2 regions of the Mycobacterium sp. NTMscope_Eco_3 genome follow, and region 2 is predicted to be linked to the other one. Evidence: riboswitches for the same ligand, from Rfam matches in the RefSeq annotation. Region 2 holds a riboswitch; the other holds the start of a gene.
The links. A riboswitch is a leader RNA that binds a small molecule or an ion and turns the genes downstream of it on or off. The one in region 2 is predicted to bind S-adenosylmethionine.

Region 1: it holds a riboswitch for S-adenosylmethionine, as region 2 does, so the genes downstream of both, AC0KTM_RS08155 (hypothetical protein) here and AC0KTM_RS20040 (bifunctional o-acetylhomoserine/o-acetylserine sulfhydrylase) in region 2, are expected to answer to the same signal.

The regions. Positions count from the first base shown of each region.
Region 1 covers NZ_CDRJYZ010000001.1:1,764,005-1,771,809, reverse strand. The annotation lists gene AC0KTM_RS08165 (hypothetical protein) at 1-429, shown strand, start outside; gene AC0KTM_RS08160 (tetratricopeptide repeat protein) at 462-1,676, shown strand; SAM riboswitch class IV at 1,836-1,950, shown strand; gene AC0KTM_RS08155 (hypothetical protein) at 1,982-3,145, shown strand; gene AC0KTM_RS08150 (hypothetical protein) at 3,525-3,767, shown strand; gene AC0KTM_RS08145 (DUF3293 domain-containing protein) at 3,814-4,329, opposite strand; gene AC0KTM_RS08140 (AAA domain-containing protein) at 4,481-7,678, opposite strand; gene AC0KTM_RS08135 (AAA domain-containing protein) at 7,707-7,805, opposite strand, start outside.
Region 2 covers NZ_CDRJYZ010000001.1:4,347,051-4,354,855, reverse strand. The annotation lists gene AC0KTM_RS20060 (HNH endonuclease signature motif containing protein) at 123-1,487, shown strand; gene AC0KTM_RS20055 (VOC family protein) at 1,516-1,950, opposite strand; gene AC0KTM_RS20050 (class I SAM-dependent methyltransferase) at 1,974-2,708, opposite strand; gene metX (homoserine O-acetyltransferase MetX) at 2,705-3,853, opposite strand; gene AC0KTM_RS20040 (bifunctional o-acetylhomoserine/o-acetylserine sulfhydrylase) at 3,867-5,243, opposite strand; SAM riboswitch class IV at 5,419-5,536, opposite strand; gene AC0KTM_RS20035 (NADP-dependent isocitrate dehydrogenase) at 5,696-7,805, shown strand, end outside.

The DNA of each region.
Region 1 (7,805 bases), 2.6 Mb from region 2:
GCACAAGCCTCCGAAGATCTGCGCGACACGCTGCGGGCGCAACTCGCAATTGGGTTGCACCGCAACGTCGAGGTCACCGACGTGTCTGGCAGCGAACGGCGGATCGTGTCACAGGCGTTCTGCTCGGCACTTCCCGTCAAGTATTCGTCGGTCGATGCACCGGCGTGGGAATCGTTTGCGCGCTTGGTTCTCGAAGGGGCGTACGAGGCGACAGTTCTGGCCGCGGTCGAGCAAGCCGCTTCCGGCGGTTCGAACACGGTATTGCTGACCCGATTGGGCGGCGGTGCCTTCGGTAATGCTGATGCATGGATCGACGACGCAATGAACCGCGCACTCGCCATCACGGAGAACGCCGGCTTGGATATCCGCCTGGTGAGTTACGGCAGCGTTCACCCATCGATCCGGGCGATAGTCGACGAATGGAGTTAATGGATGTGGTCGCTAAGGATTAGGTTGCGCCGATGACGGACCGAGAAGTTGTCGCCGAGCGGGCTCGGTTGGAGGGCGAGGCCGCTGCTGGGAGCGCGGAAGCCATGCACGATCTGGCGGTCCTATTGGCGTACCGATGTGCACCGCCGGATGCGGCGGCTGCGCGCGGGTGGTACGAGAAGGCTGCCGGTGTCGGACACGTCCAATCGATGTATGACTTGGGCATCCTGCTCGCTTCGTCGCATCCCCCGGATCTTGCGGGCGCGCGTTCGTGGTGGGAGAAGGCGGCGCACGCGGGACATCACGCGGCAATGGTCAGCCTGGCTGGCCTTCTCGTGCTCGCCAATCCTCCTGAACTCGCACCGGCTCGCCGATGGCTTGAGATAGCCGCCGCATCGGGCGAACCGGTCGCGATGACCGAACTTGGTCGTGTGCTGACGATGTGGGATCCGCCCGATCGTCGGGCGGCCCAATCTTGGTGGGAGAAGGCCGCGGCGCTGGGACATGCAGACGCGATGATCGACTTGGGCTCTCTGCTCATACGTGCCGAGCCGCCTCACGTGGAAGCTGCTCGTGCGTGGTGGCAAAAGGCCGCAGATGCCGGCAACCCCGAGGCCATGTGTCATTTGGGCACCTTGCTGTTCAGGTCGGTGGATCCACCCGATAGGCGAGGCGCACGCCGCTGGTGGGAGAAGGCGGCGGAACACGGCGACGTCACGGCCATGTTCAATCTCGGTCGGCTTCTCACGAAGTATTGGGAGCCAGCGGATTTGGCAGCGGCACAGACCTGGTATGAGAAGGCCGCCCAGGGTGGGCATAGCGGGGCGATGTATAACCTCGGTTACCTATTCGCTGCGAGGATGGCGCCGCCGGATCTTGGTGCAGCGCGGCAGTGGTGGGAGACAGCAGCCGCCGCCGGGGATGCTGACTCAATGATGAGCTTGGGACTGTTGCTCCTCAATCACTCGGATCCGCCTGATCCTGGAGCAGCTCGCCGGTGGTGGGAGGTCGCGGCCGCCGCAGGTCACATCGGCGCGATGTCCAAACTCGCCGGCCTGTTGATGCAATGGAATCCGCCCGATCTACCTGCAGCGCGGCACTGGTTGCAGATCGCCGCTGAAGCGGGCGACGTCAACGCGATGAATAACCTCGCCGCACTGCTTAGTCAGTTGGTGGATCCTCCGGATTTGGCTGGTGCACAGTTCTGGGCCGAGCGGGCGGCAGCGCAGCGCCCTACCGCGGGCTGAGCTGCACGGTCTCCGGGCATAGGACTATCCCGTAGACGGCCAAAATTGGCGACCGCCTCCGATCCCAACCTGCCGCGTCGCATCCGGCATGCTTCAGGATCGGTTCGAGGCGGTTCAGGGACATCGGCCTTGTCAGTGCCCTAACTTAACCTGATGTTGGCTCATGAGTGGACGGCAGTTCGGGTACCTGACCCGCCGTCCCGGCAACCGCGCGATCGCCGCATGGTGCCTCAGGGGAAGAGCTGGCATGCGCCCCTGCGTGCAAGCGGTGGACGCCCGACAGTGGCGTCGCCAGGAGACGAGAGATGACGATCGACGAACTTGGCGCCAGTGACGCCGCACTGCGCGACCGTATCACCGAGCTGTCTGTGCATATTGCGTGCGGGGAGTTGCGGGGTCCGGTCAGCGGGGGACGCTGGCAGTCGTGCTCCTGCGAGGACGACCCGGAGGAATGGGACGGCTGTGCAGTCTCCCGGGAGCAGGAGCTGTGCGTAATCTGTCTGACGGCGACAGCCGGCGGCACGTCACGCTGGGAATGGCTGGCCTGCAAGGCATGCCGCCAAGCAAACGACACGATCGCTGGTATGCGGGACGAGTATGGAGATCAGGATTTCGCCCTCACCCGGTACGCCCTCACGAACGGGAGGGTGGTCTCGGTGGAACCACAGGATCGCCGCGGTTGGTTCCATGCTTTCGCACACGGCGACGACCGCGTGCGCCAGTGGTGTGAACGCGAATACCACCGACTGGCAAGCAAATTCGAGGCCCAGGCCGACGTCCCGCTGCGCATCTGGCAACGCGAGTGGCCGCCTGGTATCGAAACGTCGGTCGACGCGTTTGCGCGGTTACACGACACACTGGATACCGGGTCGCGCTCGGATCAAGTGGAGTCGCCCGAAGCACCCATAGCACCGAATCTCGCGCCGACAGAGCGGCTGACGGAACTGTCGGTCCACGTCCCATGCGGCCGGGTGCGGGGACCAATATCAGGCAGGTGGCAATCATGCCCGTGCGAGGACAGACCCGAGAAATGGGACGGATACGACGTCTCCCAAGAGCGAGACCTGTGTCTCATCTGCGGTCGCGGAACAGCCGGCGGCACCTCGAAGTGGGCCTGGTTGGCGTGTGAACACTGCCGCTCCGTCAACGATGCCATCAGATCGAAATACCGAATGAATCTTCCGCTGGGACGACACAGCATCATGAACGGATATTGTGTTCACGGCTCTGCGCCACCCGAGCGTCAGCGAGAGCAGGCCGGGCGGCTCGCGCAAGTGATGGACGATCAACGAGCCTTGTTCGAATGGCGGGACCGCGAGGTCACCCGGCTGTCGAGCAGATTCCCACCAGCGGCCGACGTGACGCTTCGAGTGTGGCTCGAGGAGTTTCCGCCTAGCCGTGAGGCAACGATCGATGCCCTCATGCGGCTCACCGGGGGCGCGACAATCTTGCGGGGACTCTGTGAGTGATGGCGGACCCTCGGACGTGCCGGCGACCACAACGACCGCCTAATTCGACATCATGGGCGGCGTACACAGCCACGACCGAGTCGGTCTCGCCGCCTTGAAGCTGAGCTAAGGATCTGCCGGCGCCTACCGCCGTCGACTATGGCGTCGAGAAGGGAACAAACTCACTGCCCACACCCGCTAGCCCGGTGAGACTTACATCCTTCCCCGAAACTTCTTGAGAGCCCGATGATTCACCCCGACCCCTTGATGGGACTTCGAGACATTGGCCCGCGCCGGTGGCACCACCGCCTTACCGGATGCGGCCCGGATGACGATATCCGGGCCGGCTTGCGCAGACTGCACGGTTTGCCTGAAAACCATGGCACGAAGGGAGATATCGGTGAAGCTCGACGACTATTTCATTGAATACATCCGCAAACATCGGAATGTGCTCGGGCCCGAGCATCCAGACAACTACGTCGGCGTGTGGACAGATGAGAATCGCCAATTTAAGACCGACATCTCCACAAACATGCAGGATCGCACGGAGGCCGTGACGCACGGTGAGCGCAACCGGCAGAGTGCAATTTTTGACCTCGAAGCTCGCAAACCCCTTGACCTTCCGGGCCATGAACACACGTGATTCGAGCCGCGGGGCCGTCCGGTTATCGCCCTTGGCGCTTTGAGTATTACCCGCTTGGTCTGACAAAGCCTTCGGCGCAATAGCCTTCGTTGACTTCCCACCGCCACGCCCGGCGTTCAATCCGATCGGTGGCGCAAGCCAATACTGACCACTGTCGGCCGCGCCACCCAAATATCGCGACTTGCCCGAACCTCCGCCCGAGTGCGCGGGCTTCGTTGTCGGTGAAGCCGAATATCGCTCGACTGTCTTCCCGATGGTTGTCATCGAAACTGACTCCGACAGCAGGTAAGGCCTCGACGCCACGTCTGACGAGCTCGCTGTCGAGGACTGCCATCCGCACGGCGTTCTCAGCGCTGTCAGGGTGTGAATTCGGGTGCACGGCCGTGATGACATGCAGCGGTCCCAGTGGTGGATTCTCGCCGTCCCCATCGTCTGCGGGTCGGACGGTGCCGGAGTCGAAGCGCACAGCCGTCGCGAGGTAGTAGAGCCATGGACGTTTGTTGTGCGCGAGCTCCGCCAATACGGACGGTGGTGTCCACTCGAAGTCGTCATAGATCTTCAAAAGAGAGCCCATCAATTCGACGGCGCTGACGCGATTCTCAAGGATTTGATCGAGACCACTACACCGCTGAGCCGCTCAGCACCGTGCGTCCCAAACTGGCTGCACGGCATGCCGCTGACCTTTGAAATTATTGTCCGCGGGTACTGATTGTCTACTCGAACGACACAGCAATACCAGCGTCAACAGCAGGCGCCGGTGCGTCGCCAGCTCGTACTTCCGGACCCGGTTGGATGACCAGCCCCGAGTTATCTGCCAGATCAAGACCGTCCACTACGTCATCGGTGGCATCAGCGAGTTCTTGATCGAGCCAATCCGCCGTACGGATGTCGAGCTCGTCGAGCGTTTGCCACAGTCTCTGAAGAGAACCAGGCATGTCCGCGTAAAACACAGATTCCCGGACACGGAAGAACTCCCACCCACAGCGTTCTAGCTCGCGTTGACGCGCCAAGTCGGCTTCGTACTGCGAAGGGCCGTGCCAGAAGTCGCCATCGCATTCGACTGCGAGTCTTGTCTTGGCTCCAACCACGACGAGGTCGATGTTGTAACCGAGAGCGGGGTAATGGGGTATCACGGCATAGCCGCGGTCGACTATCCGGTTGAATATCCGCTGTTCGAACAACGAATCAAAGGGCGGCACTAAGACGTCTTCCGGAACGAACCCCGGTGCTGGAGCATTAAGTTCGTTACGCGACCGGTTCGCGACGCCGTAGCAGTAATCGAGCAACTGATACCGCATATCCTCAGGGTTCGACAAAGCTTCACGCGGCATCGAGTGGTACACCCACATCTGATCCTTTGCACGTGATGCCGCCACGTTGAAGCGTTGAACGTACTGGACAGCAGTGAGAGCGCTCAGTCGGCGGTCGGCGGTCGGCGCCTTCACCATCGATAAGAACATGACATCGCGCTCTGATCCCTGGAAGTCAGACGCGTCGCCGCAACGTAATTCGCGTGCCGCCCATTCTTCGGGAGGAACAGCGTCGAGCAGTTTGTGCTCGATTAACCTGGCTTGTTCCTTTCCGAGCAGCGAGATCACGCCGATCGTCGCCCCGTCATACTGGGGATCTGCTAAGCACTTTCGGATCTGATCGACAATTGCATCTGCTTCGACTTTGTTCGTTTTGTTGTCCAACTCGACGCCGTCGACGACGTGAACGACCTTGATCGGCTCAAGCCGCTCCGCGCCGAACTGGCGTACAGGGACCAAGCGAATTCCCTCTGGCTCGTACGCAATCCGGTTCGAGAATCCAATTATCTCGGGGACGCAGCGACGGTGTTCGGTGAGAGTAATCCGGCCGCCGAAGCGCATGTTTGCCTCGTCGAAGTAGCTTCGCTTGGGATCGAGCCACGAAGCGATATAGGTGTCGTCGGCAAGATACAAGTTGGCCAGGTCGCGCAGCTGCTGCTGGTCAACGCCCACCGCAGACGGTGAAACCTGCTTGTCATCACCGATCACCACAATCTTCGGTGCGAGATATTGCAGGAAGGATGCTTCGAGCCCGGCTTGTGACGCTTCGTCGACGATAACGACATCGAACAAATTTGGCTGAACGCGCATCTGCTCGGCAATTCGGTAGATGGGCATAACCCACACGGGCACTGAGGGGCGGCAGCGGTCCATCGCTTCCGCGATCTCGACCCGCTTCTTCGCGGCGTACTTGCCGGTACCCTTACCCAAAGATGCAACGAGTTGTGCGTATTGGGTCAAGTTCGCTCGAGCAGCGCCCGTAAGGCGGCCAGGGGCAACCGCGTGCTGCCATGCTCGCTCGGCCGCGAGGAGTTCGACCTCGCTCCTGATCTGTTGTTCGAGGGCATTCAATCTGACCTTGAGTGCATTCGAGTCTTCGCTCTCCTGGGCGAGGAGCCAACGTCCTGTCATCTCCCATCGCCAGGCTTGTTCGAATCGCTCAAGCCGGGCGTCCCACACGGTGTCTGAAGGCTCTGCGGCGACGGCCTCTGCGAGGCGCGGTGCTAACTGATCTAGAAGGGCACGGATTCGCTCGCGTTCCGCGATCGAATCCGAGATTGCGTGCAGGTGGGTCAATCTCTCGTGTGCCGCGACATACCCTGCAACGTCTCGCTTTCCCACTGCGCCTTGAAGATCCACGACAACCGATGGATGGTTCCCCAACTGCTCGTGTGACTTCAAGCGATGAATGAGGTCATCGATGGGCGCTCTCGAGGTGACGGCGGCATCGGCGGCGGCAGCAGCCTCTACCAGCCTCGAGAATCGCCGGATTGCATCAAGGTTGTTCCAGTCAGGAACGGGCAGATCGTTGCGTTCAAACCAGGCGCGCTCCACCTGGATCTGGTCTCCCAGCGCGAGAACTTTGTCCAGTTGTGCCACTTCGGTTCTGTGCCACTGAACCTTTTCATCGAACGTGTCTTCATCGGGAATTACGACATTGATCGGCCATGCGTGTTCCATCGCGCTGACCAACCTTCCGGTTTCCACCCAGTCGATAAAGTGGCCGAGTTGCTCTCGTGTCACTATGGGCAATCCATTGAGCTTCACTTGCGTGAAGAAGGGCTCGGCCAGCTTTACGGCTTTCGCAGTGAACGGACCGATTTTTGGCGATCCATCGGGAAGAACCTTCAGCTTGTTACCTGAATCTAGATGCTCGATAAGCGATCTGGCTATCTGCTGATGGACGTCAATGTCTCCGCCCATAACAGTGATGGTGGCGGTGGGACCAAACCGCTGGATCAGAGCTGATGCTTGGTCGGCGAGCTGTTTCAGCTGCGCTGAGCGGGCCAGCCACATTTGTTGCTTACCAGCGCGGACGTCGTGAAGTGCATCATTCATCCACGATTCTTCGCGTCGCTCGAGTTCTAGTGCGTGGTCGGCTAGTTCGAACACTCGAGCGCGAAGTTCTTCACGCAGCTGCGGAGCTAACGACCTTACAAACTCAAATGACTCGTGCGCCAGCAGGTTCTGATAATGGTCTTTCTGTCGGTTTGCCAGCGATTCGGCGTCTACCAGCGCACCGAACCCGGCTGGAGAGGGCAGAGCTGAAAGGTCAGGTAGGAGTCGACTCGCCTCGTCCTCGTTGGCAAGGATGTCTGGGTCACGCAGCAGTGCGCGCCACCGAACGATGTCTTCAGTAGAGACGGACTCACCGGAAGCATCTTGGTCGATATCGAATTCGCGAATCCAGGCAAAGTCCGGTTCTTCCCGAAGATGGCGATAGGCGATCGCCGCCAGGGTGCCCTCTTCTGGTCCGTCATCACGTGTCTCCACCTCTTGCCGGCGGATAGTGATGAGGCGGCTGTATGCCTCAGCTCGTTGTCTGCGTAGTTTTTCGATCTTGGCGAGGTGCGTGTCAATCGCCTTGGCCGAATCGGCCATGTCGAACTCATCTGCACGTCGTGAGATGTTATCGACCGCGGTGCGGAGATCTGCCATGTCCGAGCGTGATTGGCCGATGACTGATACAGCCAGGGATTGGATTTCCCGCGGGAGCTTGATTCGGACT
Region 2 (7,805 bases):
ACGCAACCCCCGCGGACGCGTTTTCGAATACGGAAAACGCATACCGAAATCCCTTGTTTCACTGCGGTTTCTGTGGTCACATTGCGCCGTTTTTTGTCGGTGTGTGTCGATAGTTTGGCGGTGTGAGTTCCACTGGTCTGCCCGATGTCGACGCGGTGTTCGACGCGCTCGATGCCGACCTGGACCGCGCCTGCGCGTTGGTGCTCGACGCGTTGAACGTCCAGCAGCAGCTGGCGGTGTTGGAGCGCTGTGAGAGGCTGCGCCGGCGCATCCCGGTCATCGAGCATCCGCTGCTCAATTCGCTTGCCCGCCAAGCCCCCTCGCAGGAACTCGGCGGCGGGCTACCCCACGCTTTGACCGAACGCACCCTGATCAGCCGTCACGAGGCGTCTCGGCGCATCAAGGAAGCCCGCGACCTGGGACCCCGCCACGGACTGACCGGTGAACCCCTGCCGCCGGCCCTGCCCGCCACCGCCGCGGCCCAGCGCGTCGGAGACCTGGGCGCCGGTCAGGTGGCCGTGATCCGCAAGTTCTGCCGCCAGCTGCCCGGCTGGGTCGACGCCGCGGCCCGCGAGTTTGCCGAAGCCCAACTGGCCGGGTTCGGAACCCAGTTCGGCCCCGAACACCTCACCGAGCTGGCCCGCGGAATGTCCAATGTCCTCAATCCTGATGGCATCTTCACCGATGAGGACCGGGCCCGTAGCCGTGGCGTGACCCTGGGCCCCCAGCAAGCCGACGGCATGTCGCAGCTGCGTGGCCTGATCACCCCCGAGCTGCGCGCCACCGTCGAAGCCGTGGAAGCCAAACTCGGCGCCCCGGGGATGTGCAACCCTCTCGACGACACCCCGTGTGTCGACGGGACCCCCAGCCAAGCCGCCATCGACCGGGATACGCGCTCGAAGGCTCAACGCGGTCACGACGCCCTGCTGGCCGCACTGCGCGCGCTGCTGGCCTCCGGGGAGTTGGGTCAGCACAACGGGTTACCCGCCTCCATCATCGTCACCACCACCCTGGCCGAGTTGGAGGCCGCCGCCGGGCGCGGCCTGACCGGCGGGGGCACCATCCTGCCGATGAGTGAGGTGATCCGCCTGGGCCGCCACGCGCACCACTACTTGGCGATCTTCGACAAGGGCAAGGCCCTGGCGTTGTATCACACCAAACGGCTGGCTTCCCCGGGGCAGCGGATCGTGTTGTACGCCAAGGACCGCGGCTGCACCGCCCCAGGCTGCGGGGTTAAGGGCTACTACTGCGAAGTGCATCACGTCACCGACTACGCCACCTCCCATACCACCGACATCGACGACCTCACCTTCGCCTGCGGCCCACACCACCGCCTGCTCCAACCCCGCGGCTGGACCACCCGCAAGAACGCCAAAGGCGAGACCGAATGGAAACCACCACCGCACCTCGAGCGCAATCGGCCATGCACCAACACCTTTCACCATCCGGAGAAACTGCTGCGTGACGAGGACGATGACGGGTGGTAACCGGGCTGGGGTACTTCAACGACGGCGATCAGGCTTCCGAGAAGTCGGGCACTGTGATCGCGCCGTCCTCGGCTAGCGCGAACCCAGGGTTGTGGGCGATTTCCCACGCGTGACCATCGGGATCGCGGAACGCGCCCGCGTACCCGCCGTAGAACGTCTCGGCAGCGGCGCGTGTGATGGTGGCTCCGGCATCTGTTGCCGCGGCCAGGATCTCGTCCACCTCGGCGCGCGACCGCACGTTGTGAGCCATGGCGATGCCGCCGAAGCCGTCATCGCCTTGGTCGGCGATGCCGAGATCGGCCGAAAGCTTCTCTCGCGCCCACAGACTCACGGCGAGGCCGCCGGCCTGAAAGAAGACCGTTTCCTGCACCACTTGACCGTGCCAGCCGAGGCGCGCATAGAAGCGGCGGGCGCGATGCAGGTCGGCGACGCCCAGGGTGATGAGACTCAGTCGCTGCTCCATGCGACGAGACACTACGCAAGCGCTCAGCCGGCCAGCGTCGCCCGGGTGCACATGGTGACATAGGGCAGCGCCAGGCCGGTCGCATTCGCCAGCGCCGGATGGGTGGCCAGCAACTCGCGCACCTCGTCGAGCGTCCTGGAGCGAACCTCAGTCGGCGACGTGATGCAGTAACTGCGCGACGCGACGAGGTCGATCAACGCTTGCGGCGTAAGGTAACTCGTCCACTCGACCTGATGCTGCGCGAGGTCGGTAAACGGCTCGGGCAGCTGCACCTGGGTGCGGCCGCCGTCGCCGTCACTGCCGATGATCCGGCCCAGCTCGCGCACCCAGCCCAGCCGTTCGTCGCGGGTGTTCCACACCAGGCCCAGCCGCCCGCCCGGCCGCAGCACGCGGGCCACCTCGGGTATCGCGCGCTCGGGGTCCACCCAATGCCAGGCCTGGGCCACCAGCACCACGTCAACGCTGTTGTCTTCCAACGGAATCTCTTCCGCCGTGCCCAGCAGCGCGCGGGTCTCGGGTAGCGAGGTCCGCAACACTTCCAGCATGCCCGGGATCGGGTCGACGGCCACCACGTCCAGGCCGCGCTCCACCAGCCGGGTCGTCAGCTTGCCGGTGCCCGCACCCAGATCGAGCACCTGGCGCGCGCCGACCGGCAACAGCCAGTCGATCGCCTCCGGGGGATAGGAGGGGCGGCCACGCTCATAGGCCGCGGCCGCCGAGCCGAATGACAAAGAACGGTCCTGCCGCGAGCGGGTCACCGTTGCGACGTGCCTTCCCTGCTGTCCGCGTCGGCCAACACCAGTGTCTTGCGGATCAATTCGCCGACCGCATCGACTTCCACCAGGAAGCCGTCGTGCCCGCAATCGGAGTCGACCACCTGCAGGCCGGTGCAGCCCGGCAGGTGCTCCGCCAGCTCCTCCTGCAGGCGCAGCGGGTACAGCCGGTCGGACGCGATGCCGCCCACCACCACCGGGACCGGGCACCCACCCAGCGCCTGGGCCACCCCGCCGCGCCCCCGGCCGACGTCGTGACTGTTCAGCGCCTCGGTCAACACCACGTAGCTGCCCGCGTCGAAGCGCTCGAGCAGCTTGTCGCCTTGGTACTCCAGGTAGCTCTGCACCGCGTAGCGGCCGCCGTCGGCCGGATCCTCGTCGCCCTGCCCGTCATTGGCGAACCGGGTGTCGAGGTCCACCTCACCGCGGTAGGTCAGATGCGCGAAGCGCCGCGCGATCGCCAGTCCGGTGTCGGGCGCCAGCCCGGTGTCGTGATAGTCGCCACCCTGCCAGTTCGGGTCGGCCTTGATGGCAGCGATCTGCGTGGACTGGGTGCCGATCTGGTCGGCGGTGGCGCGCGCGCCCACGGCCAGCAGCAGCCCGGCCCGGACCCGGTTTGGGTGGCCGACCATCCACTCCAAAGCCCTTGCGCCGCCCATGGATCCACCGACCACCGCGGCGACCTCGTCGATCCCCAGCGCGGCCAGCGCGGCGATGTCGGCCTGCACCTGGTCGCGGATCGAAATCCGCGGGAACCTTGAGCCCCAGGGCTTTCCGTCCCGCCGCCGCGAGCTGGGCCCGGTGGAGCCGCGGCAACCGCCGAGCACGTTGGTGGCCACCGCGCACCAGCGGTCGGTGTCGATCGGCGCGCCCGGGCCGACCATGCCGTCCCACCAGCCGCCGGTGGGATGTCCGGGCCCGGCCGGCCCGGTGATATGCGAGTCACCGGTCAGGGCGTGCAGCACCACCATCACGTTGTCGCGTGTCGGCGACAACTCGCCCCAGCGCTGGATGGCGATGTGCACGTCGTCGATGACCGCGCCGCTCTCGGTGGTCAGCGCGCCGATATGGACGAAGCCGATTTCGCCTTCGTCAGGCAGCGTTTGGGTGGGCACGTCGGAGATCGTCATGGGCAGGATTCCTTTAGAACGCCGCCACGGCCTTCGGATCGGTGCCGGACGCCCCCGCGGCCGCACCGAATCTGGCTGCCGCGGCGAAGCCGAGCTCCAGGTCGGCGAGGATGTCGTCGATCCCCTCGATGCCGACGGCCAGCCGCACCAGCCCCGGGCTGACCCCGGTGCTCAGCTGCTCCTGCGGGGACAGCTGGGCGTGCGTCGTGGACGCCGGATGAATCACCAGCGAACGCACGTCGCCGATGTTGGCGACGTGGCTGTGCAACTTCAGCGCGTTCACGAAGGCCTTGCCGGCATCGACACCGCCGGCCAGTTCGAACGACAGCACCGCCCCGGTTCCCTTGGGCGCCAGCTTCTTTGCCCGTTCATGCCAGGGCGAGCCGGGCAGTCCGGCGTAGTTCACCGACAGCACGCCCTCGTGGCCCGCCAAGAACTCGGCCACGCGTTGCGCGTTGGCGACGTGACGTTCCATGCGCAGGCTCAGCGTCTCGATGCCCTGGGCGACCAGGAACGCGTTGAACGGTGCGGCGGCCGAACCGAGGTCGCGCAGCAGCTGCACGCGCGCCTTGAGCGCGTAGGCCGGCGGGCCGAGCTCGGCGAACACCACGCCGTGGTAGCTCGGGTCGGGTGTGGTGAATCCCGGGAACCGGCCCTGCGTCCAGTCGAAGGTGCCGCCGTCGACGACGACCCCGGCGATCGCCGAGCCGTGGCCGCCGAGGTACTTGGTGGCCGAGTGCACGACGATGTCCGCGCCGTGCCGAAACGGCTGGATCAGGTAGGGCGTGGCGACCGTGTTGTCGACGATCAGCGGGACGCCGTTGTCGTGGGCGACCCCGGCGACGCCGGGGATGTCCAGGATGTCGATCTGCGGGTTGGAAATGGTCTCGGCGAAGAAGGCTTTGGTGTTCGGTTGCGCCGCGGCCCGCCACGAATCCAGATCGTCGGGGTCTTCCACGAAGGTGACCTCGATTCCGAGCTTGGCCAGCGAGTAGTGGAACAGGTTGTAGGTCCCGCCGTAGAGCCTGGGGCTCGAGACGATGTGATCTCCGGCACACGCCAGGTTCAAGATCGCGAACGTCGCCGCCGCCTGGCCGGAGCTCAGGAACAGCGCCGCCACACCGCCCTCGAGCGCGGCGATGCGCTGCTCGACGACGTCGGTGGTCGGGTTGCCGATCCGGGTGTAGATGTTGCCCGGAACCTCCAACCCGAACAGGGCGGCGGCGTGCGTGGTGTCGTCGAAGACGTAGGAGGTGGTCTGGTAGATCGGCAGGGCGCGGGCGTTGGTGGCCGGGTCGGGCTGCTGGCCGGCGTGCACCTGCTTGGTCTCGAACGACCAATGCGCGGTCGGATCCGTGTTGTCGCTGGTAGTACCGTTGTCGGAACTCACGTGGGTTGGCTCTCTCCTGGGATATGGGCTCGGGTCTCAGCGGTCTCTCGGTGGCCGGCCGACTAGCAGCGGCGGACGATTGCGCACATCGGCCGATCCGTAAGGGTGAGCGGAGCCGAAGGAGCTGGACAGAAGCACATCACGTGTCCCCTCTAGTCAGGGGTCCGTTATGGCGGACCCGCGCTTGCCGTGCAGCCTGTGGCTACATAGACCTGGTCATCACCCGGGGCACCCCACCGCGGTTGGAGGGTTGCCGGCCAGCAAGCCGGGGCTTGATGCTGGCGCTCATGACCAATACGAAGATTATCGTACTGTGCCGACCCGCCGCCAACCGTGGCGGTGCACATGCAGGTCGACACCTGTCCAAACACCCTTGATAACGTGGCAGTTAGATTGCTGAGCCCCCCACAGAATTGTCCGATATCGAAGATCTTGCCGCCGGGAGAGAGACCGTGAGCGCCGAACAGCCGACCGTCATCTACACGCTGACCGACGAGGCGCCGCTGCTGGCGACCTACGCGTTCCTGCCGATCGTGCGTGCCTTCGCCGAACCCGCGGGGATCAAGATCAAGACCAGCGACATCTCGGTGGCGGCCCGGATCCTCGCCGAGTTCCCCGAACACCTGACCGAAGAGCAGCGGGTCCCGGACAACCTCGCGGAGCTGGGCCGGCTGACGAAGCTGGCCGACACCAACATCATCAAGCTGCCGAACATCAGCGCCTCGGTGCCCCAGCTGATCGCCGCCGTCAAGGAGCTGCAAGGCAAGGGATTCAAGATTCCGGACTTTCCGCAGAGCCCGAAGACCGACGAGGACAGGGAGATTCGCGACCGCTACGCCAAGTGCCTCGGCAGCGCGGTGAACCCGGTACTGCGACAAGGCAACTCGGACCGGCGCGCACCCAAGGCCGTCAAGGAGTACGCGCGCAAGCACCCGCACAGCATGGCGGAATGGTCGCCGGCGTCACGCACGCACGTCGCGACCATGAAGGGCGGCGACTTCTACCACGGCGAGAAGTCGATGACGCTGGACCGCGCGCGCAACGTGAAGATGGAGCTCGAGACCGAGAGCGGCAAGACGATCGTGCTCAAGCCCATGGTCTCGCTGCGCACGGGCGACGTCATCGACTCCATGTACATGAGCAAGAAGGCCCTCATCGAGTTCTACGAGGAGCAGATGCAGGACGCCTACGAGACGGGCGTGATGTTCTCGCTGCACGTCAAGGCGACGATGATGAAGGTCTCGCACCCCATCGTCTTCGGGCACGCCGTGAAGATCTTCTACAAGGAGGCCTTCGCCAAGCACCAGGAGCTCTTCGACGAACTCGGCGTCGACGTCAACAACGGATTGGTCGACCTGTACAGCAAGATCGAGGCGCTGCCCGCGTCGCTGCACGACGAGATCATCCGCGACCTGCACGCGTGCCACGAGCACCGCCCCGAGCTGGCCATGGTCGATTCGGCCAAGGGCATCACCAACTTTCACTCGCCCAGCGACGTGATCGTCGACGCGTCGATGCCGGCGATGATCCGTGCGGGCGGCAAGATGTGGGGCGCCGACGGGCGGCAGAAGGACACCAAGGCCGTCAACCCGGAGTCCACGTTCTCCCGGATCTACCAAGAGATCATCAACTTCTGCAAGACGCACGGCGCGTTCGATCCCGCGACCATGGGCACGGTCCCCAACGTCGGGCTGATGGCGCAGCAGGCCGAGGAATACGGCTCGCACGACAAGACATTCGAGATCCCCGAGAGCGGCGTCGCCAACATCGTCGACCTCGACACCGGGGAAGTCCTGCTGACCCAGAACGTGGAAACCGGCGACATCTGGCGCATGCCCATCGTCCGCGACGAACCGATCCGCGACTGGGTCAAGCTGGCCGTCAACCGGGCACGCAACTCGGGCATGACCGTGGTCTTCTGGCTGGACACCGAACGCCCGCACGAGGTCGAGCTGCGCAAGAAGGTCAAGGAATACCTGAAGGAGCACGACACCGAGGGCCTGCAGATCCAGATCATGCCGCAGGTGTGGGCCATGCGGTACACGCTCGAGCGCGCGATGCGCGGCCAGGACACCATCGCCGCGACCGGAAACATCCTGCGCGACTACCTCACCGACCTGTTCCCGATCCTGGAGCTGGGCACCAGCGCCAAGATGCTGTCCATCGTGCCGTTGATGGCCGGCGGCGGAATGTACGAGACCGGCGCGGGCGGCTCGGCCCCCAAGCACGTCCATCAACTCGTCGAGGAGAACCACCTGCGCTGGGATTCCCTCGGTGAATTCCTCGCTCTGGGAGCGTGTTTCGAGGACATCGGCATCAAGACCGACAACGAGCGCGCCAAGCTGCTGGGCAAGACGCTGGATTCCGCGATCGGAAAGCTGTTGGACAACAACAAGAGTCCGTCGCGCAAGACGGGTGAACTCGACAACCGGGGCAGCCAGTTCTATCTGGCGCTGTACTGGGCGCAGGAACTCGCCGCGCAAAACGACGACGAGGAGTTGCGCGAGCGCTTCGCCAAGCTGGCCGAGTCGTTGGGCGAGAACGAGGACACCATCGTGGCCG